DNA from 3 places in the Pseudoalteromonas sp. APC 3495 genome. Region 2 is predicted to be linked to each of the others. Evidence: predicted binding sites of a transcription regulator. Region 2 holds the regulator's gene; each other region holds the start of a gene.
What was found. Region 2 encodes MetJ, which represses methionine synthesis genes. Its sites were predicted from a motif close to TAGACGTCTAGACGTCTA; they were not measured.
Positions count from the first base shown of each region.

Region 1: a site for MetJ is predicted at 9,670-9,687, ahead of QL984_RS05395 (translation initiation factor). Genes of this name have one in related genera too.
Region 3: a site for MetJ is predicted at 4,024-4,041, ahead of metK (methionine adenosyltransferase). Genes of this name have one in related genera too.

Region 1 is NZ_JASDDA010000008.1:114,048-124,888, forward strand. It holds gene QL984_RS05345 (MoxR family ATPase) at 1-326, shown strand, start outside; gene QL984_RS05350 (DUF58 domain-containing protein) at 330-1,274, shown strand; gene QL984_RS05355 (DUF4381 domain-containing protein) at 1,278-1,712, shown strand; gene QL984_RS05360 (VWA domain-containing protein) at 1,705-2,688, shown strand; gene QL984_RS05365 (VWA domain-containing protein) at 2,688-4,583, shown strand; gene QL984_RS05370 (BatD family protein) at 4,577-6,223, shown strand; gene QL984_RS05375 (sigma-70 family RNA polymerase sigma factor) at 6,278-6,835, shown strand; gene QL984_RS05380 (DUF3379 family protein) at 6,835-7,587, shown strand; gene QL984_RS05385 (amino acid aminotransferase) at 7,740-8,930, opposite strand; gene QL984_RS05390 (GAF domain-containing protein) at 9,009-9,668, opposite strand; gene QL984_RS05395 (translation initiation factor) at 9,916-10,245, shown strand; gene QL984_RS05400 (EAL domain-containing protein) at 10,261-10,841, opposite strand, start outside.
Region 2 is NZ_JASDDA010000037.1:26,272-37,112, reverse strand. It holds gene QL984_RS14115 (penicillin-binding protein 1A) at 1-1,515, shown strand, start outside; gene metL (bifunctional aspartate kinase/homoserine dehydrogenase II) at 1,564-3,909, opposite strand; gene metB (cystathionine gamma-synthase) at 3,959-5,206, opposite strand; gene metJ (met regulon transcriptional regulator MetJ) at 5,405-5,725, shown strand; gene QL984_RS14095 (malic enzyme-like NAD(P)-binding protein) at 5,794-7,035, opposite strand; gene rpmE (50S ribosomal protein L31) at 7,561-7,776, opposite strand; gene priA (primosomal protein N') at 8,007-10,190, shown strand; gene QL984_RS14080 (SPOR domain-containing protein) at 10,211-10,738, shown strand; gene hslV (ATP-dependent protease subunit HslV) at 10,819-10,841, shown strand, end outside.
Region 3 is NZ_JASDDA010000057.1:9,072-19,912, forward strand. It holds gene serA (phosphoglycerate dehydrogenase) at 1-754, opposite strand, end outside; gene rpiA (ribose-5-phosphate isomerase RpiA) at 764-1,417, opposite strand; gene QL984_RS16595 (5-formyltetrahydrofolate cyclo-ligase) at 1,471-2,067, opposite strand; gene QL984_RS16600 (hypothetical protein) at 2,086-2,631, opposite strand; gene metK (methionine adenosyltransferase) at 2,771-3,922, opposite strand; gene tkt (transketolase) at 4,188-6,179, shown strand; gene QL984_RS16615 (hypothetical protein) at 6,560-7,750, shown strand; gene QL984_RS16620 (hypothetical protein) at 7,747-8,553, shown strand; gene QL984_RS16625 (hypothetical protein) at 8,528-9,352, shown strand; gene QL984_RS16630 (hypothetical protein) at 9,345-10,151, shown strand; gene QL984_RS16635 (pyrimidine/purine nucleoside phosphorylase) at 10,724-10,841, shown strand, end outside.

The DNA of each region.
Region 1 (10,841 bases), on a different contig from region 2:
CAATTTTAGGTCTGTATTTGGCCGAGCCATTAGAGCAGTACTTAGTTCAATTGATTATTGCTACTCGAGAAGGCGCAAACTTAGATGAGCAACTTGGCCGCTGGATTGAATACGGCGCAAGCCCTCGCGCTACTATCGCTCTTGATAAGTGTGCCCGCGCTCATGCGTGGCTAAGTGGCCGTGATTTTGTATCACCTGATGATATACAAGCTGTTGTACATAATGTATTGCGCCATCGTATTATTTTAAGTTACGAAGCACAGGCCGATGGTATTACAAAAGATCAGGTTATTAGCCGTATTGTTGAACTAGTCGCAGTACCTTAAGTTATGCAAACACACGTTGATTCTCAGGCATGGCTTAAATTAAGCCATAGCCATGGTGTTAATTTATCGCTTAAAGAGCTGATGTATTATAAAGCAAAAGCGCAACTGCTTGAGCTGGCACCTAAAGTTAGAATAAAAAACACCTTGGCGGGGCAATACCTTGCGCCCCACAAAGGCCGGGGTATGGAATTTGCCGAAGTGCGTCATTATCAAAACGGTGACGATATACGCTCTATTGATTGGCGCGTTACCGCACGCACAGGCGAAACCCACACTAAACTTTTTCAAGAGGAAAAAGAGCGCCCGGTATTTGTGTTTACTGACTTTTCAAACTCAATGCTATTTGGCTCGCAATTACTGTTAAAATCGGTGCAAGCGGCACATATTAGCGCCTTAGTTGCGTGGTCAGCGTGTCAGCGTGGCGACAGAATTGGCGGTATTGTGTTTAATCAGCACTCGCATTTAGAGCTAAAACCCAGCGCTCGTGAAAAAGCGGTATTAAAACTATGCCATAATTTATGCGATGCGCATCAGCTGGCTCTTGAGAACATTGATAAGCCGGCCGCGAATAATTTTAGCGATAACCTCAAACGTTTAAATCACTTAGCTAAGCCCGGTAGTTTGGTTTATATCGTGTCTGATTTTAACGCCTTGGATGACGCCAGCTTTAAGCAACTTGAACTTTTAGCGCGTCATTGCGAACTGATTGGGTGTCATATTAGCGACCCCTTTGAACATCAATTACCTGCTTTTAAACAAACGGTAACCGTCAGTGCTAATAATCAGCAATTTGCCCTGCCCTTAATGGACAAGAGCTTTAGACAACGATTTGCCAAAAATGCCGAGCACGCATTTAGCGCGCGCATTAATCGCTTAACAAAGTCTGGACTCACCCTATTATCATTTGATGCAGCCACTGCGCTGGAACTGCAATTAGTGAGAAAATAAATCATGCAAACCTCTCCACTTGATGGTCTACACGATATTATTGCTCCCACCCAAGTCGACTGGTGGCCACTCGCTCCTGCTTGGTGGGTTGTTATTGCAATTGCTGTGTGTTTATTGTGTAGCTTAATTGTCATAATTTATAAAAATTATCGCTTTAAAAAGCCAAAACGTGATGCCATTGCATTAGCTAATCAACAACAGTCAGCGCAGCAATTACATGTCATTTTAAAGCGTTTAGTGATCACCTATTACGATCCGCGTTTGGCCGCGCAATCAACAACGCATTGGTGCAACACATTAAACCAACTTTCAGCTATTGGCTTTACAGAAGAAGAAATTTTAAGCCTATATAACGCTAATCAAACACAGGCAGCCCTCAGTGATAAATTTCGCCAAGCCATTAAACAATTTAAACTAAAGGAGCCGCTGCATGTTTGAATTTAGCTGGCCATGGCTGTTTTTATTACTGCCGCTGCCTTTAGTATTGTTACTATTAAAACCCGCCGCCAATGATGCCAACACGCGTCTGCGCATTCCAAGTTTTGCATCACATAATTTAAGCAATCAAAGCATAGAGCCAAGTGCGCGTAAATTGAATATTATCGAGTGGTTGCTATGGTTATTATTAGTGACCGCATCAGCAAATCCAACGTGGTTAGATGAGCCCATATCGCTACCCAACGAAGGCCGCGATATAATGCTCGCTGTGGATTTGTCAGGGTCAATGACCGAACAAGACATGGCTTACAATGGCCAATATGTTGACCGTTTAACCATGGTTAAAGCAGTGCTAAGTGACTTTATAGAGCAGCGCCAAGGCGACAGACTCGGCCTTATATTGTTTGGTGATACCGCTTTTTTACAAACCCCATTGACGCGTGATGTGAAAACCGTCAGTAAAATGCTCTCTGAGGCGCAAATTGGTTTAGTAGGACGCGCCACGGCGATTGGTGACGCTTTAGGTTTATCGGTAAAACGCTTTGCCAGTAAAAAAGAAAGTAACCGTATTGTGGTGTTGCTTACAGATGGACAAAACACCGCGGGAAATTTAAACCCAGAAGATGCACTGTTACTTGCCCGTGAAGAAGGTATAAAAGTGTACACCATCGGAGTCGGTTCAGATAACCCGCGCGGCTTTAGTTTATTTAATATGGGCTCTGGGGGCAGTAACCTAGATGAGGGCTTATTGAAAAAAATTGCTGAGCAAACAGGCGGTCTGTATTTTAGAGCAAAAGATGTCGCTGGCCTGCAACAGATTTACGCTGAGCTTGATAAGCTTGAACCAATTAGTGCCGATGAGCAAACCTTTCGCCCACAAACAGCCTTGTTCTATTATCCGTTATTACTGGCCATTTTACTCATAAGTGCAATGGCATTGATAAAAACGGTGCGCGCAATGAAGGAGCCGAACTAATGGATTTTGAATTTATTCGTCCTGCTATTTTATGGCTGTTACTCCCTGCCTCAGGGTTATTTTTTATCGCCTTACTAAAACATAAAAAAACCCAGTCAGCGCCACTTATTGCGCCGCATTTGGCACCATTTGTAATGAGTGAATCAAATAATAAAGCTCGCCAGCCGCTGTGGCTGGTTGCGTTATTTTGCAATTTAGCGATTATATTTAGTGCAGGGCCAAGCTTTGAAGAGAAACAAGTACCCGTGTTTCAAAGTAAAAGTGCCCGCGTTATTGTCATGGATATGTCCTACTCTATGTATAGCACCGACATTGCTCCCAATCGATTAATGCAATCACGTTTTAAAGCCCTCGATATGGTTGAGCTATTCAAAGAAGGCGATACCGCGTTAGTGGCTTACGCAGGCACTGCCTATACCATTTCACCACTGACCAACGACGCTAAGACTCTTGCCAACCTTATTCCTAGTTTAAGCCCTGAAATTATGCCAGATAAAGGCTCAAACGTACTCGCTGGCTTAGATATGGCACAAGAGCTACTAAGCCAAGCCGGCTACCTCGATGGCGATATTATTTTGATCACCGATGGTATTGAGCAACAACAGCAAAGCGATGTAAGCCGTTTTACCAACAGTAGTCAATATCGACTTAATATTTACGGCGTAGGCACCGCACAAGGAGCCCCTATAAAGTTACCTGAAGGCGGGTTTTTAAAAGATAATTATGGTCAAATTGTGGTGCCAACCCTCAATGCATCTTTACTTGAAGGACTTGCAAAAAATAGCGGTGGGCAGTTTGCCGATTATCAGCCAAGCAATCGCGATATTGCCGTTTTTTCACCGCAAGCAAACAGTGAAGTATTAAAAAGTGAAAAACCAAATTTAGCCTTATGGCGAATTGACGCCGGTATTTATGGTTTGCTTATTTTACTGCCTTTAGCTTTGTATTTATTTAGACGATCTGCATTAGTTAGCGCAGTACTATTACTTAGCTTTTTACCTCAACAAAATGCGCATGCCGCAGAGCTGCCAACCCTGTTTAAAAATACGGATCAACGGGCATTAGAGGCATACAACAACAAAGAGTATCAACAAGCAGCTCAGGCTCGCTCAAGCGCTCTCAAAGGGGCTGCACTTTATCAGCAAGGGCAATTTGATGCTGCCTTGAATGAGTTTAGCCAAGATAAGTCAGCAACCGGTTATTATAACTATGGCAACGCCTTGGCTAAAGCAGGACAATTAGAGGCTGCCATTGACGCGTATAAACAAGCGCAAGTAAAGCAAGATAACTTTAGTGAAGCCGCTGAGAATCAAGCGCTTGTTGAGCAGTTACTGAATCAACAGCAAGACCAAGAAAATCAGCAAGGCAATGATTCGCAAAATCAAGATGAGCAAAGTCAAGATGATGCAGATAAATCAAAACAAGATCAGCAAAAAAATGGCGAGAAAAACAGCGCAGATAAAAGCGAAGAGGACAGCCAAAACAGTGAACAACAGCAATCAGATCAGTCCTCGGAACAATCAAAAGATCAACAAGGCCAATCTGGTGAGCAATCAGACAAACAGAATGAGCCTGACATGCAAGCTCAGTCACAAAGCCAACAAAATGAAAATAAAGACGAGAATAAACCGCAGCAAGATGAGCCGCAAAATCAACCTAATGAAATGAGTGAGCAACCGCCCTCTGATGAGCAAAAACAGCAGGCACAGCAACAAGCCATGCAGGCACAAGCCGCTGAGCTCACTAATGAAGAAAAAGAAAAAGCACAGCAACTAAATCAGTTATTAAGAAAAGTGCCCGACGATCCCGCTATTTTATTAAGAAACAAAATGCAATTAGAAGCCCAAAAAAGACAATATCAACGTCGTCCAACAGGAGTAGAAAAATCATGGTAATGCGATTATTTTGCTGTTTATTGCTATTAACTGCCATGCCATTAATGGCCGCCACCACTTTGGAGGCAAGCGTTGATAAAAACCCAGTATTAGCGGGTGAATTTTTTATGCTTAATATTAGCATTGATGATTCAATAAAAGGGCAACAACCCGACACCTCAGCATTATTAAAAGATTTTGTAGTCGGCCCTATGAGCTTAAGTAGCCGCACTAACATTATTAATGGCAGTATAAAAAAACAAACCTCTTGGTCTGTTAAACTAATGACCCGCAAGGCGGGTGAATACACCATTCCCAGTTTTAGTGTTGCAGGGCTAAACTCGCAACCAATTAGTTTATCGGTTAAAGAGCGCAGCAGCGACGCAGATAAAAATAACGATATATTTTTAAAAACCTCACTCTCAAACAACAGCTTATTTGTACAAGAGGCTGGCGTTTACACCATTAAGCTTTACTTAGCCAAAGAGCTTCTTGATGGCAGCTTAAGTGCGCCAAGTATGGAAAATGCACAACTTACCCAACTCGGTAAACAAAGCGAAGATTATGAACTGGTTAACGGTAAACGTTATTTAGTGATCACCCGTAATTATTTAATTCAGCCCCAAAAAAGTGGCGCCTACACTATTGCAGCTCCCGTTTTTCAGGGGCGTATTCAGCAAAACTATCGTCAATTGGAAGTGTCAGCGCTTGGCGATGAGCAGCAAATTGAAATTAAACCTATCCCTGAAAACTATCAAGGAGACTGGTTACCCAGTGAACTGGTGAGCTTAACCGAGCAATGGCAGCCAGAGGATAATACCGTTGAAGCCGGCACGCCGATAACACGTACAATTATGCTCACCGCGCTAGGGGTGACTAAAGAGCAGTTACCCGAAATTGATATGCCTACTATTAATGGTATTCGCAGCTACCCTGATGAAAAAGAAACCAATAATGCGGTACGTGATGGTCGAGTGGTATCGCAGCAAAGCGCCTCGTATGCGCTACTGCCACAAACACCTGGCACTTACACATTACCTGAAATTAGCTTGCCTTGGTATAACACCAAAATGAATCGAATTAGTTACGCGACCTTACCTGAGCGTACTATTACAGTAACCCCCAGTACAACAGCGCCAGTGCAAACGCTTAATCCGCCAGCTGAAAACAACCTAAATAACACTATGGCAGAGTCAACGGAGCAAGCAGTTACAGTGCAACAGCAAACTGTCACACCACTGTGGCTAATTATTGTGGCCTCGCTTGGTTATGTTTTATGGATTGCGACGGTGATTTTTTACTTTATTAAACGCCCAGCTAAAGAAGTGCAACAAGCGGCTCAAACAACTAATAAAACAAATCAACAACCATCTTTAAAAGCCCTGCTGGTATTAGCTAAAAGCCATGACGAAAAAGCATTTTACGATGCGCTTAATCAGTATGCACTAACCCTTACAGGTAAAAAGGTAGGGGCCTTATCCCATTTATGCGCTATGATAAACAACTCAGAGTTCACCGCGCAGGTAAACGATTTACAAGCACAGTTGTACAGTAAGCAAACGGCTAGCGCCAACTTAGACGCTATAGTTAGCATGTTAAAGGCACATCAATCGCAAACAGCTAAGCCATCATCACCTGCGTTAAAAGAGCTGTATTCTTGATCTCAATTGTATTTTGCTTTTTTGGCCTATAATAATTTTAATTAAAAAGTGCTTATGTTTGGAAATAAAAAATCGAATGATCGGGTCTTATTAAATATGGCTGAAAAACAACAACGCTACGAAGCCCTGGTTCACGTTTATCATAAGGAACTCTATCGCTTCGCTTACTGGTTATGTAACGATCCGAATATTGCAGATGACTTAGTGCAAGAAACCTTTTTACGTGCTTGGCGCTCGCTTGACTCGTTACTCGATCAAAAAGCAGCTAAGCCATGGTTGCTAACAATTTTAAGACGTGAAAATGCAAGGCGCTTTGAGCGCAAGCAATTTGATTACAGTGATGTAGACAACGACACGCTAGTGGATCAAACCAGTCATTCTTTAGATGATGAAATGGAGCAAACCGTTATTCAACGGCAAATTTCGTTGTTGGCCGATGAATACAAAGAGCCGCTACTATTACAAGTGGTTATGGGCTGCTCTGGGGATGAAATTGCAGACATACTCGATTTAAACAAAAATACGGTTATGACACGTTTATTTCGAGCAAAAAATCAACTTAAAGAGGCACTAAGCCGTGATGATGAACAACTTAAAGGGGCATCAAAATAATGGATGAACTTGAGTTTCGTCGCCGCACGATTGCACAGCCAAACGAGCTAGACAAAGAACTACTGGAATTTGCAAACAGCAGTCCCGATAGACAACAATTTTTAAATGAAAACAAAACATTTGATAAGCAACTCAATGATGCGCTTGATATTCCTGTGCCTGACAACCTTGCTGAACGGATTATTTTAAACACCTCGTTAAAAGAAAAAGTCAGAAAAGATGAGCTTGAACAAAAAGACAATGTCATTGATTCACGCTCACGCTTTAAGTTTGACCGTGTATATTTGGCGTTCGCTGCTTCATTTGTGATTGCGGTAAGTGCGTTTATGTTTAGCACAGAGCAAAACTTGAATCATGCGGCTGGCGAGCATGCATTGGCGCATGTTTATCATGAACTTAACGCGTTAAATAAAACTCAACCTATCAGCTTACAAACAGTCAATGAAAAGCTGGCTTTACTTGGCGGTCAACTTAATGATTTACCTGGGAAAGTTACTTATGTTAACTTTTGCGATTTTCAAGGCGAGAAAGGCATCCATTTAGTGTTTGAATCGGACTTTGGCCCTATGACCGTGTTTATTGTCCCTAGTGATAACAAAGTCTTTGAAATTGGCTCGGGTGACTTTAGTGACTCTCGCTACGTAGGCCATATAAGCCGAGGAAAACAAGCTGATACTGTACTAATAGCAAGCCTAGGCTCACCGGTTGATATGTATAATGAACGTATTGCAGGCGCTATTCGCTGGCTGTAATACCAATTTGTATAAATATTTGAACAATTTAACGAGTTAAACTCCCTTATATCTAAGCAGATTGATATAAGGGGATGGGTATTACAAACAATAAAAAAACCGCAACGAGTGTGCGGTTTTTTTATTGCTAATAAGCTAAAACTTATTATTGGTTACTTACATACATCAGCAACAGCGTTAGCAAAGTAATCGATGTTTGCTTGACTAATTCCCGCCACGTTTACACGGCTAGAGCCCACAATATAAATACCGTAGTCTTTTTGTAGACGCTCGATTTGCTCTTTATTAATACCTAAGAAAGAGAACATACCGTGTTGGCGGTCTATAAATGAGAAGTCTTGAGCAATGTCTTTGGCTGCAAGGCTGTCTTTAATTAAACTACGTAAACCATTAATACGGTTACGCATTTCATCAAGTTCACTGTGCCATAACTGCGTTAACTCTGTGCTGCTTAAAATGGTGTTTACAATGTCTGCACCGTGCGCTGGCGGCATAGAATAAATGCTACGTACCACACTTAATAATACCGAGTTTGAAATATCAGCGGTTGCACTGTCTTTTGCAATAATTGAACACGCACCAATACGCTCACGGTATAAGCCAAAGTTTTTAGAACATGATGAACAAATGATCAACTCTTCAACCGCATTGGCTAAAATACGTAAACCATTCGCATCTTCTTCTAAAGAAGAACCAAAACCTTGGTATGCAATATCAATCAATGGCGTAAAGCCCACATCTTTTGCAAGTTCAGCAATGGTATTCCATTGTGTTTCGTTTAAATCCATACCACTTGGGTTGTGACAACATGCATGTAATAACACAACATCGCCCTTAGGCACCTGTGTTAATGTTTCAACCATTTCATCAAACAATAAATCTTTGTTTTCGTAGTCGTAGTATGGGTATTCTTTAACAGTTAAGCCTGCAGCTTCAAATAAGCTAATGTGGTTAGCCCACGTTGGGTTAGTAACCCATACAGTAGCGCCTGGGTTACAACGTACAATAAATTCTGCTGCAACACGAAGTGCGCCTGTACCACCAGGTGCTTGTGCTGTGCGTACGCGATTAGCTAATAATGCCGGGTGCTCACCAAGAAGAAGATTTTCCATTTGTTGACAGTAATCTAAGTTACCAGCAAGACCAATGTAAGATTTGCTCATTTCATTTTCTAAACGAAACGCTTCTGCTTTTTTTACTGACTTTAATACCGGGGTATTCCCCTGCTCGTCTTTATATACACCAACCCCTAAGTCAATCTTATTAGGGTTAGTATCTTGCTTATAGGCCGCCATAAGGCCAAGAATAGGGTCTGTTGGTAATGGTTTTAATACTGAGAACATTGACTATCTCTTCGTTATTTAGGGGTTAGCTGTTGCGCTAAGCTTAACATAAAAACTCACTCGATTGACCAGTGTTATTTACACTAAAAAGTGAGGAATTTTAATACAGCATGCAATTAATAACGCGAGTGTCGCATTATCAAAAAAATCCGTGCTAAAGGCTTCGCCATCGACAATGCCAATGCACTGCTTTTGCGCATTAAATAGTGGTAAACAGGCCTCTGCTTTTACTTTCGGATCGCAGGTGTAATACTCACCACCCGCGGCTAAATATTGCTCAACATTATTAATGACACGTCCTTTACCACTGAGTGCCACTTGCACATTATTACTGCCGGTTGCAAATTCAGCGGTGAGCGGAAATAAAGGGCGACTCGGTGCACCAAAATAAGCGAGCTTTAATAACTGCTCGCCTTCAGGGGTGGCCGTATTTTGATAGATGCCATACCAATCTAACTGGGTGTTTTCGATTACATAGTCAACAATCAACTGAAGTTGCGCTAACTTTGCCGTTGTTTGCGTATTTTGGCTAACGTAATCGTTTAAATTAAACGGCTCATCTTGCAAGTAGCCGAATAAACTACATGCGCCACCTTCACCGAGTTCTGGAATTTGATACTGCCAACGCACGGCCGGTGCAGCATTGCTATTTAAGTACTGCTCAAGCTTTTCTAGCTCAGCATTAATTAACTGTTGCTCTACATTAAGCTGAGCTTGCTCTAAATAAGAATTTATCATTTGGCCATCCATACATCTATAATGCCGAAATAGTAGCATGGATATTTTTATAGCGCTAGCCAATTTAAAGCGCTTTTTAAAATCCTTAAGCACTTTTATTCATAAGCACTATTGCGGTACTTAAACAGAGGATGTTTATCTTTGCGGGATTAAAAGGTGTTCAGCTTAGGCGCAAAAATTACGCCTTTGCGTCACAAATTTGTTATTATTTAGCCCAATATTAGATTCAATCTTAGATAGGTTAATTATGAGTGATAATCACTTAGTGTATTCAACAGCAACAGGGCGAATTGACCAGCCAAAGCCAGAAAAAGAACTGGATGTAAAACTATTTAAAGACGGGTCTATTCGCATAGAGCGTCAAACCAAAGGTCGAAAAGGTAAAGGCGTAATGCTAGTTGTAGGATTAGATCCCCAACAGCACGATTTAAAAAAGTTAGCAAAAACAATAAAAAGTAAGATGGGCCAAGGTGGCGCAGTAAAAGAAGGAGTTATTGAAGTACAAGGTGATGATCGCGATAAGTTAAAGGCGATTTTAGAAGGATTAAAGTTTAAGGTGAAAATTGCGGGTGGTTAACCCGCAATTTTTGTTCTATTCAGGGACTTTTAACGCAGCTAATTGATCAAACAACACAGGGATATCGGCTTCGGCTACGGGCTTACTAAAGTAATAGCCTTGCACAATAAAACAATTATTGTTTTGTAAAAATTCAACTTGCTCTATTGTTTCAACCCCTTCAGCAACCACATCAAGCTTGAGCTTTTGTGCCATCGCAATAATCGCAGCGGTGATCTCCATATCATTATCATCTTCAGGGATATCTTTAACAAACGAGCGGTCAATTTTAAGAATATCAACAGGAAAACGTTTAAGGTAACTCAACGAAGAATAGCCCGTACCAAAATCGTCAATAGAAATTGAAATACCCAGCTTTTTCAATTGATGTAGCTGATCAATAGCCGCCTCAACATTACCCATTAGCATGCTCTCAGTCAGTTCAAGGTGCAGGCTTTTAGCATTAATTTGCGTCTCTATGATTATTTTTTTCAGCATAGGTACTAAGCTTGCGTCTTTAAACTGCCTTGCTGACAGGTTTATCGACATGTTGCTCGCTCTACCTTGTTGCTCTAGTCGTTTAGTGAACTCACACGCTTGTTGTAATACCCACTTAC
Region 2 (10,841 bases):
GAAGCCATATTGTGGGATCCGCAAACAGAGCCGCCATTAACGCAGTCGAAATTATTAAACACTTTAAAAACTGTTAATGAATTTGGCCCTTTAAAAACAGCTGCGGTGTTAAGCGTGAGCGATAAAAGCGCTGAAGTTATACTTAAAAGCGGCGAGCGCACAACCCTTACTTGGGATAACCTAAAATGGGCACGTAAGTTTATTACACGCTATCGCCAAAGCTTTGCGCCTGAAACAGCAAGCGATATACTAACGCCAGGCATGCAAATATGGCTTCGCAAAAATGACGATAATAGCTATATTTTAAGTCAAATACCTGAAGCGGCGAGCGCCATTGTTTCTTTAGACCCACAAGACGGGCGCATAAAAGCCATTGTTGGTGGATATAGTTTTGAACAAAGCCAATATAACCGAGCTGTACAAGCTAAACGCCAAGTAGGCTCAAATATTAAGCCGTTTATATATTCAGCTGCGCTTGAAAAAGGCTACACACTAGCGTCAATTTTAAATGATGCTCCTATAAATCAATGGGATAAGAGCCAAGGCGTTGCATGGCGACCAAAAAACAGCCCAGCTATTTATAATGGCCCAATTCGCATTCGTCGTGCTTTAGCCCAATCTAAGAATGTAATTTCCGTACGCTTATTAAGGGGCGTTGGACTGCAAAGAACAGCCGATCATTTATTAAAATTTGGTTTTGACGATAAAGATATAAATCGTAGTGAGTCACTGGCATTAGGCAGTGCATCCATTACGCCGCTTGAATTAGCTCGTGGGATGAGTGCTTTTGCTAATGGCGGTCACCTAATTGAGCCATACTTTATTTCACAAATCCAAGATGCAATGGGTAATACGTTATTTAAAACCAATCCCACCATTATTTGTGATGATGAAACGACAACACCTAGCTCGCTAATGCTAGGTGAGCAAGTAGCACCAAATTGTGCGCCGCAGATCATCTCTAAACAAAATGCATTTTTAATTGCCAGCGCAATGAATAGTGCTATTTGGGGTGGCGGTAGCTGGTCACATAAAACCGGTTGGAGTGGAACAGGCTGGCGTGCACAAGCGCTAAAACGTCGCGATCTTTCTGGTAAAACAGGCACGACTAATGATTCTGTAGATACTTGGTTTAGTGGCTTTAACCGCGATGTGATGACATCAGTTTGGGTTGGCTTTGATAACCCAGGTAATACACTGGGACGCTCAACCTACAATAACAACTTAGGAAGTGGTCAAATATCAGGTGCTGAGTCAGGCGCAAAAACAGCTCAGCCTGCATGGGTTGATTTTATGCGCGCCGCACTGGATGGCAAACCTGCTGCGCCCATCGAACCACCTGAAGGCTTAGTTTCTATTCGTATTGATTTAGAAACCGGATTATTAAGTCATAAAAACGATTACACCAGCCGTTTTGAATACTTTGAAAAAGGCACCGCTCCTACCAAGTATGTGTTATCACAACCAAATGATATATTTGAAGAAAACACTAAAACTGAAGAAGAGCTATTTTAAATATAGCGAACAGTAAAAAGGCCGCAAATTAGCGGCCTTTTTGATGGTCTAACTAATATTTTGTACCAACCAGTATAAGTCAGAGTGAACGCCAGCAGCAGTCACTTCTTTACCCGCACCGGGGCCTTGTATCACTAATGCGTTTTGGTTATACCACTGGGTATTAATCACAAAAATATTATCGCCAGGGGTCAAATTCGCAACCGCTTCGCTTTTTGGTACATAGGTAATCCCTACCTTAGCGTTTAGCGTGTTGTTTTCAAACTCTAATAACCCGGTGTAGCACAGTACAGCATTTTGTTGCTGAGCCGCTTGCGCATGCTGCTCAATAAATGCATCTAAACGAGCCTTATTATCAATAAAGTCATTCCAGCTGCCTGCACTTAACTCATCGGGCATCAAAGCGGATAAAGAAATGTCATCAAGTTCCAATTCAATACCTAATTCACGCGCTAAAATAAGCAACTTACGTTGCATATCTCGTCCAGATAAGTCTTCTCGAGGATCAGGCTCTGTGAACCCCAAAGCTTGCGCTTCTAGAACTAAATCTGAAAACGCTTTACTGCCATCATACATACTGCATAACCATGACAGCGTGCCTGAAAACACGCCTTCTATTCGCGTTATTTTATCGCCACTATTTTGTAAATCAGCCAAGGCAAAATTAATCGGTAGTCCGGCCCCTACACTTGCATTATAACGCCAATGTAAGCCACGTTGAGCAAGGCTTTCACGTAGTGTTTGATACCACGAAAGCGATGCGGTTCCCGCGTATTTATTAGCACTAATTAGATGGCAGTTTAATTCAACTAACTTACTATAAAGCTGACTAAAATGTTCACTGGCGGTAATGTCGATCACTATTTTATGTTCATACTCAAGAGTATCTATGTATGACAATAAATCGGCTTGTTTATAGGAGCTTGCATGGTTTTCCCATTGAAGTTGCCAGCTTTCACAGTCTAATCCATTAGCATTCACCAGCATCTGCTCTGAGCGTAAAAGCGCTACTAACTTGACGTTAAAATCAGTTGATAAGCGTGCTAGTTGAGCAGGTAGTTGGCGCATAAACTCAGCACCTACATTGCCAAGTCCTGCAATAATTAAAGCTATTTCTTGTGCTTTATTAATGAGCTTGTCATGTAACAGGCTCAGCACATCACTTTCAAGTACTTGATCGGTTAATAGTAACGTATATCCCTCACCGTAATGGGTAAACCGAGGCTGGATAGATTGTGTTTGTAATAAGGCTTCACTTTGCTTACCAAGCGGCGCTACCTCTTGATCAGGTGCAATAATCGCCACCCCATTTAAGTTTGACTCACTAATATTGGCGCGGCCAGCAAAATAATTAGCCACCTGATGTGTCGCTGACGCAGGGACTAGTAAGTAGATTTCGCCTTCGTGTTCAAAGTGATGCAAACTATGCTGAATAAGTTGGCTAACATGTGCTACTTCGCCTTCACTCAGATCATCAACAATGAGTAAATCCACATTATTTACTGTGGTTAAAAAGCGTTTTTGTTTACTCATTCCTAGTTTAACTATTTCGGTATGACTGCCTTGAGGATCGTAACTACTGAGAACAACTAATTCTATATCGGTATCTTTTAATGGCGATAATGTTTTGGCGTGTAATACTGGATTACCTAACCTCGCTAATAAATTAGCTTGATCACGGCACACTCGCGCATACTTAACCGCATTAGCGACCTTACGCGGATCAGTACTAAAAACACCTTGAGTGTCAGTCCAAATAGAGACTTTTTTGGCATTGCAATACCGCGCTAATAAAGTGGCACTGTAATCGCTGCCATTTCGCCCTAAGGTCACTGTTTCACCATGTAAATCAGCCGCAACAAACCCCGTAACTACATTGATTTTACTCGTCTGTATGGCTTTTAAGCACTGCTGCTGATTATTAGCATGCTGCAGCTGTCCGGCATCTAACGTAAATAACTGCCTAGCGTCATGGGCACAAGCGCTAACGTTAAGCTGTTCTAAGTAAGCGCTTAGTAACCTTGCAGACCACAATTCACCATGTGCTAATAACGCAGCTTCAGCTAATGTCCCTTGCTTAGCCTGCTTGGTAATAATACTGAGCTCAGTTTCAAGTAAATCAAGCGCATGGTGCTTAGCGTTAGCTATTAATAATTGCTCAATCAGAGCTATTTGATGGTTACTCAATAGCAATACAATATCAGCAATAGCTTGAGTGTCTTGCTGTTGGTAGCTTTGCCACAGTTTAACTAAGGTATCGGTGGTTTTACCGGCAGCCGATACCACCACACAATCCCCAGCTTGAGCGTGAGTTAAAATAATATTTGCGACACTTTTAAAGCGATCCGCTGAGCTTAAACTCGAACCACCAAATTTATGAACCTGATTTACCATATTAATACCGACTCGCATTTATGTTTTGTATTTTGAAGATTGGTATGCACTACCATAACGCCGGATGCGCCGCGTTTAACTTTGCTGAACCAAATGATTCACTAGCACCACTTTTTGCCGATAGGCCGGGATCGGCTTGTCCTGGGCGCACCAAATTAAATACCCCGTCTAAGTCAGCGAGTAAATCATTTACATCTTCAATACCCACCGAGATACGAATAAGCGTGTCGCCTACTCCGGCTTCTGCACGCGCGGTTGCGTCCATGCCGGCGTGGGTCATAGTCGCAGGGTGACAAATCAAACTTTCTACTCCACCTAATGATTCCGCTAAGCTAAATTCATTTAAGCGCGTTAAAAACGCTGCAGCATCGTTTATATCGCCTTTTATATCAAAACTAACCATAGCACCAAAGCCAAGCTGTTGCGCCTTAGCTAGCGCATGTTGAGGGTGTGATTCAAGACCTGGGTAGTAAACTTGGGCAACAAACTGGGAGCGTTCTAAATACTGTGCAATGGCGAGTGCATTTTCTTGGTGTTGCCTTAAACGCACGTTTAACGTACGTAAGCCTCTGAGCGTTAAATAGCTATCAAATGGCGCGCCAGTGATGCCAATGTTATTTGCCCACCACGCTAACTCTTCACCTAACTCAGCAGTCGCTGCGATAACCGCGCCACCAACAACGTCTGAATGGCCATTGATATATTTTGTGGTTGAGTGCACCACAATATCAGCGCCAAACTTAATCGGGTTTTGTAATGCTGGCGATAAAAACGTGTTGTCGGCGGCAACCAGTGCACCACACTGTTTAGCTGTATCAGTTACCGCTTTAATATCTGTTAGGCGTAAAATAGGATTGCTAGGTGTTTCAATCCAAATCAGCTTAGGTTTAATAGCAAGGATGCGTGTCAAACTGTCGCTTTTGGTAAAATCGACCACTTCTAGTTTTAATAAGCCGCGCTTTTCTAGCGAAGTAAATAAGCGATAGCTGCCCCCATAACAGTCATGAGGGATCACTAACGTATCGTCACTATTAAGTAATTGTGTTGTTAGGTGAACGGCTGCCATGCCTGTTGCGGTAATAATACCTTTAGCGCCACCTTCAAGCTCCGTGAGCGCCTCAGCCAAAATGTCACGATTAGGGTTACCACTGCGGCCATAATCATATTGACGCTTTGTATCAAAGTCAGCAAATGAGTAAGTTGTTGATAAATAAAGCGGTGGAACAACCGCACCATGCTGTTTGTCGGCTTCTATTCCACTACGAACAGCAATTGTTGCCTTATTTTTTTCACTCATTTTCGCTACCTTTACTAATTTGGATGTTTAGACGTCTAAAAGGTAGCGCATGCAATTTAAGATGTCAAAACATTTAAATGTCTAGATAGCTAAATAACTAGTATTTGACTATCTTTTTTAAACCGATAGAATTTCACGCATATTTACACGCTTTGATGCTGTGTGAGCAATTTATAATCTGAGGCAACGATACATCTTATGGCTAAATGGAATGGTGAATATATTCACCCATACGCAGAACACGGGAAAAAATCCGAACAAGTAAAGAAGATCACCGTTTCGATCCCGCTAAATGTATTAAAAGTATTAACTGATGAACGTACTCGTCGTCAAATAAACAACTTACGTCATGCAACAAATAGCGAGCTTTTATGCGAAGCGTTTTTGCATGCGTTTACCGGGCAACCGCTGCCTAATGATGATGATTTGCGTAAAGATAACGCAGAAAAAGTACCTGAAGAAGTGAAGAAAATAATGCAAGAAATGGGACTAGAAGTGCCTATTTTAAATGAAGACTAGAAGGGTCTTTATACAAAAAAACCTCAGCAAATGCTGAGGTTTTTTTTGCGCTAATTTATACTTAACAATTACGCCATGTAGTTTTCTGGCATATCAATTTGTGCAACGCCAGAGTCTACCGCCGCCTGCGCAACCGCTTTAGCTATACGTGGTAACAAACGTGGATCCATTGGTTTTGGTATAATATATTTAGCACCAAACTCTAATTTGTCGATGCCTGCGGCAGTAAGCACTTCAGTCGGTACGGGCTCTTTAGCAATACTACGAATTGCTTCTACAGCAGCAATTTTCATCTCGTCGTTTATTTCACTGGCACGTACATCTAACGCACCACGGAAAATAAACGGAAAACACAATACGTTATTAACTTGATTCGGATAATCAGAGCGACCTGTAGCCATAATTAAATCGTTACGTGCAGCGTGTGCTAATTGCGGATCGATTTCAGGATCGGGGTTTGAACAAGCAAATACCACGGGTCTATCAGCCATTAATTTTAAATCTTCAGGGGCTAATAAATTAGGGCCCGATACACCCACAAACACATCGGCATCTTCAATTACATCTTGTAAAGTACGTTTATCGGTATTGTTTGCAAATAATTGCTTATATTCATTCAAGTCATCACGACGCGTATGAATAACTCCTTTGCGATCTAACATATAAATATGTTCACGCAACGCGCCACATTTAATTAAAAGCTCCATACAGGCAACAGCTGCAGCGCCGGCACCTAAACATACAATAATTGCATCTTCAATTGCTTTGCCCTGTACTTCCAGCGCGTTTAGCATACCCGCAGCCGTTACAATAGCCGTACCATGCTGATCATCATGAAAAACAGGAATGCTACAACGCTCTATAAGCGCTTTTTCTATTTCAAAACACTCGGGCGCTTTAATATCTTCTAAATTAATTCCACCAAAAGTGTCGGCAATATTAGCCACCGTGTTAATAAAGTCTTCGGTAGTACGGTGCTTAACTTCAATATCTATAGAGTCTAACCCTGCAAAACGCTTAAATAGTAGCGCTTTACCTTCCATAACGGGTTTTGAAGCCAGTGGACCTAAATTACCTAAGCCTAAAATTGCGGTGCCGTTAGTAATAACCGCAACCATATTTCCTTTACCAGTATATTTGTAGGCATTTGCTGGATCAGCGGCAATTTCACGAACAGGTTCTGCGACACCGGGGCTGTATGCGAGCGCGAGGTCTTTAACCGTCTCAGCGGGCTTGGTCAGCTCAATACTGATTTTACCTGGAACGGGATGGGCATGGTAATGTAGTGCTTGTTCACGAAAATCTGACATAACGCGATTATATCCTGCAATTTAAGTTAAAGTGAGAGGTAGTTTTAATCTACGATACCTTTATTATTTTTAAATTCCAAGCAATATCAGGTCTATCCTGTTATATGCTAGAACTGTTAATTTTAAGTGATTTATCAGCAACTTCCCTAGATTATCCTGACATTTTTAAAATATAAATTCGTCATAAAAATGAAAAACACAGGTACTTTTTGCCCTTGTTCTATTTTTATAAAGCGTATTTTTTAGTCTTAAATTAAAATAGTGAAATACCGAATTTTATTTAACTTTAAACACAAATAACCTCACGTTACCTGCATTTGAGTACCATCTTTAAAGTTTAACAAATAAAAATATAGAGAATATTGGCTGTTTTGTCTGCAAATGTTTATGCATACTCAGAATAAGAACAGGAAATAGTTATGCAAAAAAAATAAATACAAAATTGCTAAGAAAGCAGGTAGGAAAGTAAATTTTGGCCACAAAAAAAGCACCCTAAGGTGCTTTTTTTTACATAGAAACAAAAAATTATTTTTTGCTGCTAAGTGCACCGAAGCGCTTGTTGAAGCGATCAACACGGCCGCCAGTGTCTAAAATCTTTTGCTTACCAGTGTAAAACGGGTGACACGCAGAACATACGTCTAAGTGAATGTCTTTACACAGAGTAGAACGAGTTTCGAATTTGTTTCCGCATGAACAAGTTGCAGAAATTACTTCGTACTTAGGGTGAATACCTTCTTTCATAGGAACCTCTAGTTAAGGCCGCATCGCTCTCCAAACCCGAAGTCTGGCACCATACGTCGTTAAAACAAATTTATTGGTCGCGAATTTTATCCAACAACCCGCACGCACACAAGCTTTAATTACCCTTTTTGCTAAAAAGTCGGCAAACACCTATCCATTACTGATTTGTCGGTAGGCTTTTAATGCTATTTTTAGTACATTAAACCATTACGTTAATTGGTTGAGTTGTTATGCGTTTTGCTGAAGTTGCAATAAAAGTCCCCTTGCCTCGCACCTTTGATTATAAAGTGGATGAGCAATTAGTACCGCTGACTCAATTACAGCCTGGTATGCGCGTGTTAGTCCCTTTTGGTAATCAACGTAAAGTAGCGGTTATTCTTAGCTTAAAAGCGGAAACAGCAGTCCCCGAAGGCAAAATAAAATCTATTATTGAAGTTATTGACGACTCACCGGTGTTATCTGCGCAGCATTTAGAGCTACTGAAATTTACAGCGCGTTATTATTGCTATCCACTCGGTGAAACTATTCATATTGCATTGCCCAGTGCACTGCGCCAAGGTGAGTGCCCTGATAAAACCAGTATAAACATGGTGACATTAAGCGAAAAGGGGGCACTTTTACCGTCTTTAAAAGCTAAAACACAGCTTAATTTGCTTAAGCAATTATCAGCATCCGGTAAATCATCATTAACCGAACTCAAAGCCCTCGGGTTTAATAAAAAAACCATTGATACCCTTTTAGATAAAGAGCTAATAATTCAAACCATTGAGCACGACAATCAATGGCAACATACCTCGCCAACGGTTGGCAGCAAACCCCGTTTAAATAAAGAGCAAGCCATTGCCTGCACTGCAATTAATCAAAGTACGGGGTTTAATAGCTTTTTGCTAGAAGGTGTCACTGGCAGCGGAAAAACCGAAGTTTACCTGCAATGCCTAGAAGAAGTATTAAAACGTGGCGAACAGGCGTTAGTGCTCGTTCCTGAAATCGGGCTAACGCCTCAAACGGTCAATCGTTTTAGACGTCGCTTTCCTGACACCCCTATTATGTTATGGCACTCGGCATTAACCGATAACGAGCGTCTGCAAACATGGCGCTTTTGTGAAAAAGGCAGTTGCGCCATTGTTATAGGTACCCGTTCGAGTATTTTTCTGCCATTTTTAAAGCTTGGGATGATTGTGGTTGATGAGGAGCATGATGCCTCATTTAAACAACAAGACACTTTACGCTATCATGCCCGTGATTTAGCTGCGTATCGTGCCTATCAGCATCAAATTCCACTTATTTTAGGTAGCGCCACGCCAGCACTAGAAACACTGCATAAAGCTATTAATAACAAATACCAGTTGCTTACATTAAGTGAGCGCGCACAAACCGCCCGCGATAATCAGTTTAAGCTGCTCGACATGAAAGGTCAGCCTGATAGAGCCGGTATTGCGCATGCCAGTCTTGCAATAATGCGCCAGCACCTGAATAGGGGAAAGCAGGTGATGGTATTTTTAAATCGCCGTGGGTTTTCTCCTACTTTGATTTGTCATGAATGTGGTTGGTTGAGTGAATGTAGCCGATGCAGCACCAGTGCGACTTTTCATAAGGCAATAGGCCAAATGATTTGCCACCATTGTGGCGATCAATATCATGTACCACATCAATGCCCTGACTGTGGTAGTACGCAAATCTTTCCTAACGGCAAGGGCACCGAGCAAATAGAAGAGTTTTTGAGTAGTGAATTTGCAGACACCCCGATCAGCCGTATCGACCGTGATTCAACTCGGCGTAAAGGTAGCCTTGAAAAAGCACTGGATGAAATAAACCAAGGCGGCGCACGTATTTTAGTTGGTACGCAAATGCTGGCAAAAGGTCACCATTTTGCTGATGTTAGCTTAGTACTTATTTTAGATGTCGATAGTGGTTTGTATTCGTGTGACTTTAGGGCTACTGAGCATTTAGCACAATTAGTAACACAAGTTGCAGGACGCGCGGGACGTTCTGGCGAACCCGGTGAAGTATTATTACAAACGCACTTTCCTGAGCACCCGCTATTACAAGACTTAGTTAATAATGGCTATCAAGATTTTGCCCGCTTTGCACTCACTGAGCGAAGTGATGCACAGTTGCCACCCATTACGAGTATGGCAATTGTTCGCGCACAAGGGCATAACATAAAGCAAGTCGTCGACTTTCTAACGGATTTGGTTCCTGTCAATGGGGTATCTGGTATACAATTGCTCGGACCGATCCCCGCGCCTTTAGAAAAAATTGCGGGAATGTATCGTTTTCAATTACATATTCAAGCGCAAGATCGACGCATACTACATCAGTATCTCGCGCAAATGGTTGATTATCTCAGCACTAGCAAACTTGCACAAAAAGTTCGCTGGAGTTTAGACGTAGACCCTACAGACATGATTTAGGTAAGGCCACATATAACACCATGGCACAGCACGATTATATTAATAAAAAACCAAAAAATAGAAAAAACACTAAACAAGAGCCGGCTAAAAAACCCTTCCCGTTTTTGTTAATCATTATTGCCTTGTTACTAATCGGTGGTTTTGCATACGGACTCTGGTTTGTTAAAAACAATGCCGATCCAGAGCTTGTTGAAAAGCAAGCAAATCCAACACCCGAAAAACAAGTAGAAATAGCTAAACCGCGGCCACCTAAATTTATTAAAGAAATTAAAGAGCATGAGATTCAGGTTGAAGTAAAAGAACTTGAACAAAAAGGGCCTTATGTCATGCAATGTGGTTCATTTAGAACCCATCAGCAAGCTGAAACCTTAAAAGCTAAAATAGCCTTTGCCGGATTAATTTCAGAAATCAAAAAAACCACAGGCAGCAATGGTATTTGGTACAAAGTGCGTTTAGGGCCTTATGAAACCAAGCGTCATGCAGAAAGTGACAAGAACAAACTTAAACGAATTAATATTGTCGGCTGCGGAATTTGGGGCTGGACTTGAATTTAAACCATTCACCCATATAACCTCTTCATAATCGTTTTTTACGCGCTGCCTCTTGCAGCGCGATGATGAGGAATAACATGACTACAATCGTAAGTGTACG
Region 3 (10,841 bases), on a different contig from region 2:
CTTCTGCTAGGGCGTCAATATCAACGACAGTACCACGTGAAGCGTTAATTAAAATAGAGCCTTGCTTCATTACCGCCAATTCAGCCGTGCCAATCAGGTTTTTAGTTTGCGGTGTTTCAGGTACGTGCAAGCTAATAATATCAGCGCGTTGCAATAGCTGCGTTAAGTTATGTACTTGTGTCGCATTACCTAAAGACAGTTTGTCTTCAATGTCGTAATACTCCACGTTCATACCAATATTTTCAGCCATAATGCCCAACTGAGTACCAATGTGACCGTAGCCAATAATACCTAAGGTTTTACCGCGCGCTTCAAACGAGCCATTGGCTGTTTTTAACCAGCCACCACGGTGCGCAGCGGCATTTCGCTGTGGAATACCACGTAATAAAAGCAGTATTTCACCTAGTACAAGCTCAGCTACAGAGCGAGTATTTGAAAACGGGGCATTAAATACTGCAATACCGCGTTCACGTGCTGCGTTTAAATCTACTTGGTTGGTACCAATACAAAAACAACCGATAGCAACCAGTTTTTCAGCTGCATTTAATACCGATTCATTAATATGAGTACGAGAACGCAGCCCGACAAAGTGCACATCTTTAATGCGCTCAATAAGCTCGTCCTCAGGTAGCGATGTTTTAACGTAGTCGATATTGCTATAACCGTTACGTTTTAGCGTTTCAACAGCGCTTTGATGAACACCTTCAAGCAAGAGAATTTTAATTTTGTCTTTTGCTAACGATACCTTACTCATAACCATATCCTATTTAATTTGTGGCCCATTTTTTGTGCCGATAATCACTTTATCAGCACCGCGCTCTGCAAATAGGCCGTTGGTGACTACGCCAACAATTTGATTTATTTGTGTTTCAAGCTGTTTAGCATGGGTAATTTTTAAATTATGTACATCTAAAATAACGTTGCCGTTATCGGTTACAACACCTTGGCGATACACAGGATCACCGCCAAGTTTTAATAATTCGCGGGCAACATAGCTGCGCGCCATCGGAATAACTTCAACTGGCAGCGGGAAATCCCCTAAGGTATCGACTAGTTTGGTGTCATCAACAATACACACAAACTGTTTAGCCACTGCCGCTACTATTTTTTCACGGGTGAGCGCTGCACCACCGCCTTTAATCATTTCGTTTAGAGCGTTAATTTCATCTGCGCCATCAACGTATACATCCAGAGCATCAACATCATTTAGCTCAAATACTTCTATACCAAGTTCTTTTAAACGTGCTGTAGACGCTTCTGAACTAGATACTGCACCAACGATGGTGTCTTTTACTGTGCCTAAAGCATCAATAAAATGATTAACGGTTGAGCCTGTACCAACACCCACTATGGTGTTTTCTTTTACAAACTCCAGTGCAGCCCATGCAGCTGCTTTTTTTAATTCATCTTGTGTCATTGCTATGTGCTCATTTATGTCAAAAATAGACTGTTAGTTTACAAGATTAATTGTTACCAACAGTAGGTTTTATTGGGTGTAATAATAGTTTTAAGAGGCACATCCCACGATTCAATTGGGAGCTTATCCACTTGTTGGCATTCGTGTGCTAGGCCAATAAGTTGTGGTTGCTGCCAGTTTTCTTCGTGTAAACGTGCCAAGGTTCTATCGTAAAATCCACCCCCCATTCCAAGGCGATTACCAAATTTATCAAATGCAACAAGTGGCATAAGTAGATAATCAAGCGCTGGCAATGGGCATATTTGAGAGCAGTTCAGCTTAGGCTCCAAGATACCATAGCGGTTTGCTCTCATGGGTGAGTTTTTTTCATATCGTTGAAATAGTAAATTAGCCCCGTTGAAAGGGTGAATTATAGGTAAGTAAACATGCTGTTCAATGCTCCATAATTCATTAATTAACAATGATGTATCTAGCTCTCCATCATTGCTTAAATAAAGCGCGATATGGCTTTTTTTGGCCGAGTTCATGCTTTTTAAATATTGAATAAAATTCACTTTAAGCGAGTGGGCCGCTATTTCTTGCTGGTTTTTTGATAGGTTATTACGTGCTTTACGAATATCGTGTCTTATTTGTGCGCGATTATTACTCATTAAATAACTAAACCATGATTAAAAAGAGAATAAATTAGGAAATAATAAGTACACAGCAAGCACAATAAGTAATATTACGGCTGTAGAAATCAGCGAATATAAAACAAGGTTACTGCGTTTTTTGGGTGTTGTAGAGAGTGGCTCATCTAGCATTAAATCGTCATCTTCCCATGGTTCGTCATTTTCATCAGGCAGTGATAACTCAACCTCGGGGAGACGTTGCTCAAGATCCTCAAGTTTCTCTTCAAGACGAATTAAGCTACTAGTAATGTAATCTAGGGCATCAAATAAGCGCTGATCTCGCTGGCTGTCGTGCGCTTTTTGAGAAGTAGCTTGTGTAGGGGCTGTTTGCTGAAGTTTGCTTTTGATCCCCAGCGTTGAAAGTAACTTAGCTTGCTTAAGGGCTTTCTCTTTGTTGCTAGGAGCAAACAGCGGCTTGCCATTAAAAAATGCCGCCACCTTTTCAGGTGAGGTTTTTAGTTTTTCTGTCAGTGCATTGGTCACTGCTTGGCTGTCTGCGCCTTCTGCAAGTCCTACAAATATAACACGAAAATTGTCGGCCATTTTTTATCCCTAACACGCTTTATTGTATAAGCAGAGTATATACCTAAAATGTTAAACAGTTCGAGACTGTTTTATGACTAACTTAATACACATAGCAAAACGGCCCTAAAAAGGGCCGTTTTAATATTAGCTAGGTGGCTTACAGGCCAGCTGCTGCGCGAAGTGCGTCTGCTTTATCTGTGCGTTCCCATGGGAATTCATCACGGCCAAAGTGGCCGTAAGCCGCTGTTGGTAGATAAATAGGGCGCTCAAGATCAAGCATTTGAATTAGGCCGTAAGGGCGTAAGTCAAAGTGTTCACGAATAAGTTCGATTAAACGCGCTTCTTCTAATTTACCAGTGCCAAATGTTTCAACACTGATAGATGTTGGCTCTGCAACACCAATAGCATAAGACACCTGAAGTTCACACTTGTCAGCAAGGCCAGCAGCAACAATGTTTTTAGCAACATAACGTGCAGCATAAGCCGCTGAGCGGTCAACTTTTGATGGATCTTTACCAGAGAAAGCACCACCACCGTGACGAGCCATGCCACCGTAAGTATCTACAATGATTTTACGACCAGTTAAACCACAGTCACCCATTGGTCCACCAATTACAAAACGACCCGTTGGGTTAATAAAGAATTTAGTGGCACTAGTAATCAGCTCAGCAGGAAGTACTGGCTTAATAATCGTTTCCATTACCGCTTCTACTAAATCACTTTGCGATACATCTTCGCTGTGCTGAGTAGAAAGTACAACGGCATCAATGCCTACTGGCTTGCCATTTTCGTATGCAAACGTAACCTGTGATTTTGCATCTGGACGCAACCAGTTAAGCTCGCCGCTTTTACGTACTTGTGCTTGGCGTTGTACTAAACGGTGAGAATAAGTAATTGGAGCAGGCATTAATACTTCAGTTTCGTTACATGCGTAACCAAACATTAGGCCTTGGTCGCCAGCGCCTTGCTCTTCAGGGCTTGTACGGTCAACACCTTGGTTAATGTCAGGAGACTGTTTACCAATCGTGTTTAAAATTGCACACGAATCGGCATCAAAGCCCATGTCTGAATGTGTGTAACCAATTTCACGTACTGTTTTACGTGTAATTTCTTCGATATCAACCCATGCGCTAGTCGTGATTTCACCACCAACCATAACCATACCGGTTTTAACGTAAGTTTCACACGCTACACGGGCATGAGAGTCTTGCTCTAGGATAGCATCAAGTACCGCATCAGAAATTTGATCGGCGATTTTATCCGGATGACCTTCAGAAACAGATTCAGAAGTAAATAAATGTTTTGCCATTGTAATTATGCTCACAAATATTGCGCTTCACAAACGTCGGTATTAGCGCTAAAAAATTAAGGCGCGTATTTTATCTAAAACAAATGAACTTGCATAGTTTTTTTACGCCTAGACGTCTAAATAAAATATCTAATAGTAAATGGTTCTTAAAAAATATTCATAATGCCCTATTTTTATGGGTTTTTAATTGCACACAGCCCCCACAATAAGTAAGAATGGGGATAAATAAATACCCGCGCAAATACATATAAAGGTAGGAGAATTCATGCCATCTCGCAAAGAACTTGCAAATGCTATTCGCGTCTTGTCAATGGACGCAGTACAAAAGGCCAAATCTGGTCACCCTGGAGCCCCTATGGGCATGGCTGATATCGCAGAAGTATTATGGCGCGATTATCTAAAACATAACCCAACAAATCCAGAGTGGGCTGACCGAGATCGATTTATACTCTCAAATGGTCACGGTTCAATGCTAATTTATTCTCTACTGCATTTAAGTGGTTATGACTTGCCACTGGACGAAATTAAAAACTTCCGCCAAATGCATTCTAAAACACCAGGCCATCCAGAATATGGATACGCGCCAGGAATTGAGACCACTACGGGCCCATTAGGTCAAGGGATCACAAATGCGGTAGGTATGGCGATTGCTGAAAAAGCATTAGCAGCGCAGTTTAACCGTGAAGGCCACGACATTGTTGATCACCACACGTATGCGTTTATGGGTGATGGTTGTTTAATGGAAGGTATTTCTCATGAAGCATGCTCACTAGCCGGTACATTAGGCCTAGGCAAATTAGTGGCATTTTGGGATGACAACGGCATTTCAATCGACGGTGAAGTTGAAGGTTGGTTTAGTGATGATACCCCAGCACGTTTTAAAGCATACGGCTGGCATGTAATTAGTGACGTTGATGGCCATGATAGCGATGCAGTAAGTGCAGCAATTGCAGAAGCTAAAAGCGTGACTGATAAGCCAACACTAATTTGTTGTAAAACTATTATTGGTTACGGCTCACCTAATAAATCAGGTAGCCACGATTGTCACGGTGCACCACTAGGTGATGACGAAATTAAAGCGTCTCGCGAGTTTTTAGGTTGGACGGGCGATGCATTTGAAATCCCTGAAGATATTTATGCACAGTGGGATAACAAAGAAAAAGGCCAACAGCTTGAAGCAAGCTGGGACGAAAAATTTGCCGCATATGAAAAAGCATACCCAGAGCTAGCAGCAGAATACAAACGCCGTACACATTCAGAATTACCAGCTGACTGGGCTGAAAAATCACAAGCGTACATTGAAGAGCTACAAGCAAACCCAGCAAACCCAGCATCACGTAAAGCGTCGCAAAATGCATTAAATGCGTTTGGCCCGTTACTACCTGAATTTATGGGTGGTTCTGCCGATTTAGCGGGTTCAAACTTAACAATTTGGGATGGCTCTAAAGGCTTAACTGCTGATGATGCAAGTGGTAACTACATTTACTACGGTGTACGTGAGTTTGGTATGTCGGCCATTATGAACGGTATTGCACTGCATAAAGGCTTTATTCCTTACGGTGCAACGTTCTTAATGTTTATGGAATACGCACGCAACGCGGTACGTATGGCTGCATTAATGAAGCAACCAAGCATTTTTGTATACACGCACGATTCAATCGGTTTAGGTGAAGATGGTCCAACTCACCAACCAGTTGAGCAAATTGCGAGCATGCGTTTAACGCCTAACCTATACAACTGGCGCCCATGTGACCAAGTTGAGTCAGCAATTGCATGGCAACAAGCTATTGAACGTAAAGACGGTCCTACATCATTAATCTTTACTCGCCAAGGCTTAGAGCAGCAAGCTCGTGATGCCCAGCAATTAAGCGACGTTAAAAAGGGTGGTTACATCTTAAGTTGTGACGGCAACCCAGAGCTTATTTTGATTGCAACGGGTTCTGAAGTACAGCTAGCGCAAGACTCTGCGAAAGAGCTACGTGCGCAGGGTAAAAAGGTACGTGTTGTATCTATGCCATGTACTGATGCGTTTGAAGACCAATCGCCTGAGTACAAAGAAAGTGTATTACCAGCAAGCGTTTCACGTCGCGTAGCGATTGAAGCGGGTATTGCTGATTACTGGTACAAGTATGTAGGCCTAAATGGCGCCGTAGTTGGTATGACCACCTTTGGTGAGTCGGCACCGGCAAACGAGCTATTTGAATTCTTCGGCTTTACCGTAGAAAACATCGTTAACAAAGCAAATGCATTGTTTTAAGCGACTGCTTTAACATTTAAAAGCCCGTCCTGTGTATAGCAGGGCGGGCTTTTTTTATTTCAGAGCTTACAGATTTAAGCTATCAGCTGTCAGTTTAACTCAAACGTAAACTTGTAACGGGGGGAGGTTTTAGCACTAGTTATTTATAAAAAGTTGTAGTGAAGGTCGTGCTTTAGGCTGCGTTAAAACAATCAAAGCTGTTACCTAAATGATGATTGGCTATGACTTCAAAGAGGTTTAGAACTAATTCATTAGCTTTAAACGTATACTAAGGCTGTAAAACGTCCGAATAAAGGGCAAATACAGCATAAAATTATTTTTGCTCTAAAAATTAGTTTGCAGTATCATTTCGGGCACAGACTCATTTACAAGGAAGAAATATGTCTTGGTCAAAACTCAATAAAACTATCAATGCCCATTCTGTTATTCCACTTGACGCACTTAGCTGTCGTGATTTTGGTGTTAATCTCCCCGCTAACTTCCCATTCAATAAAGCTAAATTTACTTGCCAAGCTCTCGCTATGCTATCGCAGCTCAATGACTATGACTTAAAAATGGTGTGCGCCGATATCATTCAAATTTGCGCTAATCCTAATGCTACAAACTCAATTAAGCATAGCCGTAACCCGCTACGTCGTTTATGGCGAACAAAGTACCCGTTCCGTAATTATCACTTTTTAATACGTTATACCTTAGAAGCAAGTAATATATCTATAACCGATATATTATTTGATAAGCAATTAGAGGGAGCCAAAAATAATTTTGCTGCAGAGCGTACTATGCTTTATGAAGTGAAAAGGCAAAGCAGTCATACATACGACAAAGCAATGAATGATGACGAAATAAAGAAAGTACAAGGAGCTTGGGAACGAATACCAACTCCAACCACACAAATAAAAACGCAGCATGCGGCGGTCAATGGTATGCAAAATGAGCTTACCAAAGCCACATGGTTAATGGGCACCCACCTTGATAGAGCTTACGAGGGAGACGGTATAAAAGCTTATACCTTGTTTCATAACCCCACCGATTATACAAAGCTTGACTTAATTGAGTGCGCGTTTGATAAGCGTTCAGGGACTAAATCCCACAATGCTCAGCATTTAGCAGCCGTGCTGGCACAAAATAATCAGCAAGGTAAACAAGTAAAATGGCTAGCTCACAGCCAAGGGGCAATCATTTTTTGTGCCGCGCTAGAGCATTATCGCATTCACTATGGTAAGCCTCTTGCGGGTCAGCAACTCGCTGTGCATGGTTCAGGCTCAAATGTCGAACGTTTAAAACGCATTGCCCATAGCGTAGGTGTAAAAGTTGTCTCAGTGCGTAATAACCCTTATGATTTAGTGCCTAATTTAGCTGACCGCAGTAAAATATCATCCAGTAGTTTAGTACGTTCGCTGAAATTTAAAGGCTTGGTTACAGATGGCTCTGTTGGCGAAAGCCCACACACTTTACCGTTTTTAGGCTTAGTCACCTATGCAGCTCAACTGCAAATGCTAGGTAATAATGAAAAGGCCGATATAGTAAGAAAGTTTATTAAAACTCTACCGCCTACGGATGCGCGATTATGATCAAATTAGCCAAGGCTTTTTACCGTGGTTTTATTGGCGGGCCCAGCTTCGACAACTGTATTCACTATCGCTTTATTTTAGAAGATAAGCTGTTAACACTTGATATGCCTAGCAGTAATGTTGCTGCTGTACCGTCTACCATTGACGTGTCGTTTCCCTATAATTCAAAAAGTTGGTTTAATCAGTACAAGGAAGATTATTTCCATCACGTATATGTGCATATGCTTACTAAAAACTGGATGTACTTGCCACCAGTTAGCTATTTGCCAAGTAGTGAGTATGGCATGCTTAGTTGTCAACTAAGGATTAAACAAACCAATAAAATCAATGTTTTGGATGCCGTGCAATTAAAGCGTTTTGTGATTGAATCATACGATGACTTCCATTGGGGACCTGATGGCAGAAATACCGAAATTAAAAAAGATACTACATTAGAATCAAGTAAAATGGCCGTCCCCTTTGAGCCTGATGAGTTAGAGGAAGAAATTTTAGGACGTATTGAGACTCGAGGATATCCACCACTACCAACGGCCAAAGAAGTTATACTTAATAATCGCCAGTGGGTGTTTTACCAAGTAAAAAGAAATAACAGTCTCTCTCGCCAAGATTTTTATTGTTTATCATTAAGTGAGCATGCATTTTTAGAGGTTGAATTTAATCATCGTATTGATCGCTCTGATAAACATAAAAAATGGGCTAAACATGCACTTGAATCACAGCAGCGAATTATGGAATCAATTAAACTCAGTGATTTACCCCCCGATCACGATAATTTGATTGCAGATAATTCTAAGAGTGATTAATTTAGCTAAGGCGTTTTATCGTGGTTTTATTGGCGGGCCCAATTTTGAAAATTGCACCCACCACCGTCTTATTCTAGAAGACAAGCTGATAACACTCGATGTGCCTGATAGCAACGTCTCAGCAGTGCCGTCTACCATTGATGTCTCGTTTCCTTATAATTCAACTAGCTGGTTTAACCAACATAAGAAAAACTATTTACACCATGAATACGTGTATATGCTCACTGAAAACTGGATGTATTTGCCTCCAGTAAGTTATTTACCAAGCAGTGAGTATGGCATGTTTAGTTGCCAACTAAGAATTAAGCAAACTAATAAAATCAATGTTCTTGATACTATGCAATTAAAACGCTTTGTGATTGATGAGTATAATAATTATCATTGGGGGTCAGATGGTTATAACACTAAGCTTCAAAATGATACCAAGCTAGAGTCGAATAAAAGAGCAAACCCATGGGAAGGCGAAGCACTGAAAAAGGAAATTTTAGGGCGCGTTGAATCTTATGGTTATCCGCCACTGCCTGCAGCTAAAGGAGTAATTATTAATGATCGCCAATGGGTGTTTTATCAAATAAAGAAAAGTAATAAGCGTTCTCGCCAAGACTTTTATTGTTTACCATTAAGTGAGCATGCATTTTTAGAGGTTGAATTTAATCATCGTGTTGATCGCTCTGATAAGCATAAAAAATGGGCTAAGCATGCGCTTGAATCACAGCAGCGAATCATGGAATCAATTAAGTTGAGTGATTTACCCCCCGATCACGATAATTTAATTACTGATAATTCTAAGAATGATTAATTTAGCGAAGGCTTTTTACCGTGGTTTTATTGGCGGGCCTAGTTTTGGAAATTGCATCCACCATCGTCTTATTCTAGAAGATAAGCTACTCACTCTCGATGTACCGGATAGCAATGTCGCAGCTGTACCGTCTACTATTGATGTCTCGTTTCCTTATAATTCAACCAGCTGGTTTAACCAACACAAAGAAACGTTCCTTTACCATGAGTATGTTCATATACTCACTGAAAATTGGATGTACTTGCCACCAGTTAGTTATTTGCCCAGTAGTGAGTATGGCATGCTCAGTTGCCAATTACGTATTAAACAAACCAATAAAATTAATGTGCTTGATACCGCACAATTAAAGCGCTTTGTTATTGAATTATATGATGACTTCCACTGGGGACCTGATGGAAAAAACACTAGAATTAAAAATGATACCACTTTAGAATCGATTAAAAGAGCAAACCCTTGGCAAGGTGAGGCACTCAAAGAAGAAATTATAGGTCGTATTGAAGTTTATGGTCAGCCGCCATTGCCTGCGGCTAAAGAGGTAATTATTAATAATTACCAGTGGGTGTTTTACCAAGAGTGCAGAGGTAATGTTCTCTCTCGCCACGACTTTTATTGTTTGCCATTATGTGAGCATGCTTTTTTAGAGGTAAAGTTTAATCATCGTGTTGACCGCTCTGATAAGCATAAAAAATGGGCTAAGCATGCACTTGAATCACAGCAGCGAATTATGGAATCAATTAAGTTGAGTGATTTACCCCCCGATCACGATAATTTGATTACTGATAATTCTAAGAATGCTTAACGTAATCGAAGCGTTTTTATGGCTTTTAAAAGTTTAAAGGCCAGCCCTGTGTAAAACAGGACGGGCTTTTTTATGAGTTGTACTTTTATCACTTCCTCTAAAGCGCAGCGTCTCATAGCCCTCTTTGTGCACAAATTATTAAAAACTTATTTAAACAAAGAGAAACGAATGAGAAGAAAATGAGGCCATACAAAATCAACTTTGTTGTTTGATTACTTCTCTAAAGCGTAGCGTCTCATAGCCCTCTTTGTGCACAAATTATTAAAAACTTATTTGAACAAAGAGAAACGAATGAGAAGAAAATGAGGTAATACAAAACCCAAATTATAAAAAATAGTTGTTTGATCACTTCTCTAAAGCGCAGCGTCTTTTAGTTCTCTTTGTCCATAAATCACTAAAAGTACTGTTCGAAACTCGTAGCCCGTTGCTCGAAGCATATCTCTCTATAAAGTCGTTCTTTTTTAACCTTTTGGATTTTAGATGAGTAATTTTCACAACACTTAACTTGCAAGGTTTTTATGTATCAGGCACTGTGGGGGTAACAAAATTATAAATTAACAACAGGAGTTAACATGCCAAAGTTCGATAACGTTAGTGTGGTTAAAAAAGCCAATGTGTACTTTGATGGCAAAGTATCAAGCCGAACTGTGCTTTTAGGTAACGGTGAAGCAAAAACCTTGGGTTTTATGC